2 regions of the Streptomyces sp. NPDC127117 genome follow, and region 2 is predicted to be linked to the other one. Evidence: predicted binding sites of a transcription regulator. Region 2 holds the regulator's gene; the other holds the start of a gene.
The links. The regulator HspR, encoded in region 2, represses chaperone genes until heat shock. The targets are predictions, from matches to a motif close to TTGAGNNNNNNNNNCTCAA.
Positions count from the first base shown of each region.

Region 1: a site for HspR is predicted at 906-924, ahead of lon (endopeptidase La). Genes of this name have one in related genera too.

Region 1 is NZ_JBHXTM010000006.1:13,152-15,545, forward strand. It holds gene ACFVH0_RS07510 (DNA alkylation repair protein) at 58-702, opposite strand; gene lon (endopeptidase La) at 947-2,394, shown strand, end outside.
Region 2 is NZ_JBHXTM010000084.1:25,255-27,648, forward strand. It holds gene ACFVH0_RS38120 (helix-turn-helix transcriptional regulator) at 1-583, shown strand, start outside; gene ACFVH0_RS38125 (heat shock protein transcriptional repressor HspR) at 742-1,188, opposite strand; gene dnaJ (molecular chaperone DnaJ) at 1,190-2,374, opposite strand.

The DNA.
Region 1 (2,394 bases), on a different contig from region 2:
GGCGCGGCGGGCGGGGCCGGCCGAGGCCGACGGGGGGTACGGGGCAGGGCCCCGGGCTCAGCTCTCCTGCCTGCGGCGCACCAGCTCGGCGATCCAGACCGGTGCGAACGGAGACGTGCAGTTCGGGGGAGTCGGGTAGTCCTTGAGCACTTCCAGGCGCTCGCCGATGTCGATCGCGCGGGCGCGGTACTCGGCGTGCTCGATCCCGATCTGCGCCAGGCAGTGGTTCATCGCCCACTGCAGACGGTCCGGGGCGTCCTTCATGCCGGCCTCGATGACATCGAGCAGCCCTGGGAGGTCGAGACCCTCGGGCTTCTTCGCCACCCGCTCGGTGGTCAGCGCCCAGCCGGCGCTCGCGACCACCGGATCCGGATCCGCGGACCAGGCGAGGCGCAGTTCTTCGCAGTGCGGGTTCTTCTTCACCACGTAGTTCACGAGCCAGTCGTGCACCTTGGGGGCGCGCGTCTCACGCACCATGGCGTCCAGCTCGTCGCGCCCGAAGGCCTTGGGACGGCAGATCAGGACGGCCAGGAGCCTGGCCGCGGTGTCGTCCGTCGCCCAGAGCTCGCCCGCGAGCTCCGGCTGCGTCTTGAGCCGCTTCGCGAGCGCGCGCAGTTTGCCGAGGTTCACCCCGTGATCGTCGCCGCGCTTCTCGTTCACCCTGCGTGTCTTCGGGTCGTCGAGCACCGCCAACTCGGCCATGACCTGCGCCACCGTCGTCCCGGTCACCCCGGCTCCTGTCCGTCGAGCCTTCCCGCACGAAATTCCAGCGTACGTCCCACGGTTGTCGGTCCTGGGTGATGGGCGGCGGGCGACGGGTGGCAGGCCGGCCGTTCCGGGCACCGGGGCCCGTGCGATCGCTCACAGCGAACACGCCCCGGGGAACAATGGGCGGCTCAGGAGCATTGAGTCTGCATAGCTCAACTTGACTGCCGAAGGGGAGATCATGGCTACCGATTCCAATGCGGTCACTCCGCTCGCCCTGCCCGTGCTGCCGCTCGACGACGAGGTCGTGCTGCCCGGGATGGTGGTGCCTCTGGACCTGTCCGACACCGATGTACGTGCCGCCGTGGAGGCCGCACAGGCCGCGGCCCGTGACGGTGGCGGCAAGCCCGAGGTGCTTCTTGTGCCGCGGATCGACGGCACGTACACCGGCACCGGTGTCATCGGCACCGTCGAGCAGGTCGGGCGGCTTTCGGACGGGGATCCGGGCGCGCTCATCCGCGGCCGGGGCCGGGTGCGGATCGGGGCAGGGACCAGCGGACCGGGTGCCGCGCTCTGGGTGGAGGGGACACGGGTCGACGCGGTCGTTCCCGAGCCGCTTCCCGGGGCCGCCGCCGAGCTGGTCAAGGAGTACAAGGCGCTCGCCACCAGCTGGCTGAAGAAGCGCGGCGCCTGGCAGGTCGTGGACCGGGTCCAGCAGATCGAGGACATCTCCGCGCTCGCCGACAATTCCGGTTACTCGCCCTTCCTCACCACCGCCCAGAAGGTGCAGCTTCTGGAGACCGTGGACGCGGTCGCCCGGCTGAAGCTCGCCATCCAGTGGCTCGGCGAACACCTCGCCGAGCAGGACGTCGCCGAGTCCATCGCCAAGGACGTCCAGGAGGGGGTCGACAAGCAGCAGCGCGAGTTCCTGCTGCGGCGCCAGCTCGAAGCCGTGCGCAAGGAGCTCTCCGAGCTGAACGGCGGTTCCGGTTCCGGCGCGGAGGAGTCCGACGACTACCGGGCGCGCGTCGAGGCAGCCGACCTTCCCGAGCACGTCCGTGAGGCCGCGCTCAAGGAGGTCGACAAGCTGGAACGCTCCTCCGACCAGAGCCCCGAGGGCTCCTGGATCAGGACCTGGCTGGACACCGTCCTCGAACTGCCGTGGACCGAACGGACCGAGGACGCCTACGACATCCGCGGCGCCCAGGAGGTGCTCGACGCCGAGCACGCGGGCCTGCAGGACGTGAAGGAACGCATCACCGAGTACCTGGCCGTGCGCAAGCGACGCTCCGAGCGGGGGCTCGGCGTGGTCGGCGGGCGGCGCGGCGGTGCCGTGCTGGCGCTGGTGGGCCCTCCGGGCGTGGGCAAGACCTCGCTCGGTGAGTCCGTCGCGCACGCCATGGGCCGCAAGTTCGTCCGCGTCGCCCTCGGCGGTGTGCGGGACGAGGCGGAGATCCGGGGCCACCGGCGTACGTACGTCGGCGCCCTGCCCGGCCGTATCGTCCGGGCCATCAAGGAGGCCGGTTCGATGAACCCGGTCGTCCTGCTCGACGAGATCGACAAGGTCGGCTCCGACTTCCGGGGCGACCCGGCCGCCGCCCTCCTCGAAGTCCTCGACCCGGCGCAGAACCACACCTTCCGCGACCACTACCTGGAGGTCGAACTCGACCTCAGCGACGTCGTCTTCCT
Region 2 (2,394 bases):
AGTGCTCACCGTCCAGCCCGGCGGCGGCCGGACCGAGGATCGTCTCAGCAAGTCGCTGGAGCGCGGCCTGTCCGTGATCCACCGCGGCGTCAGCATGCGCACCCTCTACCAGCACACCGCGCGCCACAGCCCCAGCACACTCGCGTACGCGGAGCGCATGACCGACGACAACGTGGAGATACGCACGCTCGAAGAGCTGATCGGCCGCCTGATCGTGTTCGACCGGACCGTCGCCTTCATCCCGGCCAGCGACGACGACCAGGTCGCCCTGGAACTCCGCCACCCCGGGCTCGTGCAGTACCTGGTCAACGTGTTCGAGCAGTTCTGGACGAGGGCGGCTCCGCTGCGGGAGGAGGTCAAGTACGAACCGACCTCCCTGGGCATCAGCGGCGTTCAGCGCTCCATCGCCCAGCTCCTCGTCGAGGGCCACGTGGACGACTCGATCGCCCGCAGGCTCGGCATGAACGTCCGCACCTGCCGCGCCCACGTCGCCAAGCTCGCCGCCGCGCTCGGCAGCAACAGCCGGGCCCAGCTCGGCTACCTGATAGCGCGGTCGGGAATCCTGGAGGAGGAGCAGAACTGACCGGACCCCGCCCGCCGCACACCGCGCATCCGACACACCGCGCACGGCGCACACCGCGCACCCGACGCACGGCACGGCCGTGCCGGCATCGCACCGGCATACGGCAAAGGGCCGGGGAGCCGACCCGTAAGTCGCCTCCCCGGCCCTGTGCCGTCCGCTCAGTCCTTCGGCCGCTTCGGCCGCCAGACCACCAACGCGCTGGTCTGCTGTACGTCCTGATACGGCACCAGATCGCGCCGGTAGGAGGCGTGCACCTGGGCCTCGCGCTGCTGCATGGCCTGTGCCGCGCCGTCCACGGCCGCCGACAGCTCGGCGACGCGCTGCTGGAGCGCGGCGACCTGGTTCTCCAGCTCGATGATGCGCTTGATGCCGGCGAGGTTGATGCCCTCGTCCTGCGACAGCTGCTGCACGGTGCGCAGCAGCTCGATGTCGCGGGCCGAGTAGCGCCTGCCGCGCCCGGCCGTGCGGTCGGGCGAGACGAGGCCGAGACGGTCGTACTGGCGCAGTGTCTGCGGATGCAGGCCCGAGAGCTGGGCCGCGATCGAGATCACGTACACCGGGGATTCGTCGGTCAGTTCGTACGGATTGCGTCGTCGGCCGTCCACCTCAAGCTCCCTTCGCTGCCTGGAACAGCTCCGCCCGCGGGTCCTGGCCCGCGGTCGCCTTCCGGTAGGCCTCCAGGGCGTCCCTGGCCTCGTTGCTGAGGTCGGCCGGCACCTTCACCTCGACGGTGACCAGCAGGTCGCCCCGGGTGCCGTCCTTGCGTACGGCGCCCTTGCCGCGGGCGCGCATCGTACGCCCGTTGGGAGTGCCCGCGGGCAGTTTCAGCGTGACCGGCGGGCCGCCGAGCGTGGGCACCTTCACCTCGCCGCCGAGCGCCGCCTCCGTGAAGTCGACGGGCACGGTGACCGTGAGGTTGTCGCCCTTGCGGCCGAAGACCGGGTGGGCGTCGACATGGACCACGACGTACAGGTCGCCGGCCGGTCCACCGCGCTCGCCCGGACCGCCCTTGCCGCGCAGCCGGATCCGCTGGTTGTCCGAGACGCCCGCCGGAATCCTGACCTGCATGGTCTTGGAGGACTTCGCCCGTCCGCTGCCCTTGCAGACATCGCACGGGTCCTGGGCGATGAGGCCCCGGCCCTTGCAGTCCACGCAGGGGTCGGTGAGCGAGAAGCCGCCGCCGGTGCCGCGCGACACCTGACCGGTGCCGAGACAGGTCGGGCACACCCGGGGGGTGCCGTTCTTGTCGCCGGTGCCGGAACAGGCCTTGCAGGGCGCCTGGCTGGACATCCGCAGCGGGACCGTGGCCCCCTCGACCGCCTCGGTGAAGCTGAGCGTCACCTCGGACTCGATGTCCTGGCCGCGCCGCGGCTGCACCCGCGTCCCCGTGCCGCCCCGGTTGAACAGGCCGCCGAAGACATCACCGAGGCCGCCGCCGCCGAAACCGCCGGCCGCGCCGCCCTGGCCCCCGCCCTGGGTGCCCCCGAAGAGGTCGCCCAGGTCGAAGTTGAAGTTGCCTCCCGCGCCGCCGGGTCCGGCCCGGAAGCCGCCGTTGCCGAAGAGGGCGCGCGCCTCGTCGTACTCCTTGCGCTTCTTGCTGTCACCGAGGACGTCGTTCGCCTCGGAGATCTCCTTGAAGCGCTCCTCGGCCTTGTCGTCGCCCTTGTTGGCGTCCGGGTGGAACTCGCGGGCGAGCTTCCGGTACGCCTTCTTGATCTCGGCGTCGGTGGCGTCCTTGGGGACGCCGAGGACCTTGTAGTAGTCCTTCTCGACGAAGTCCTTCGTGCTCATCGACGTCCCTCCTTCCGGAC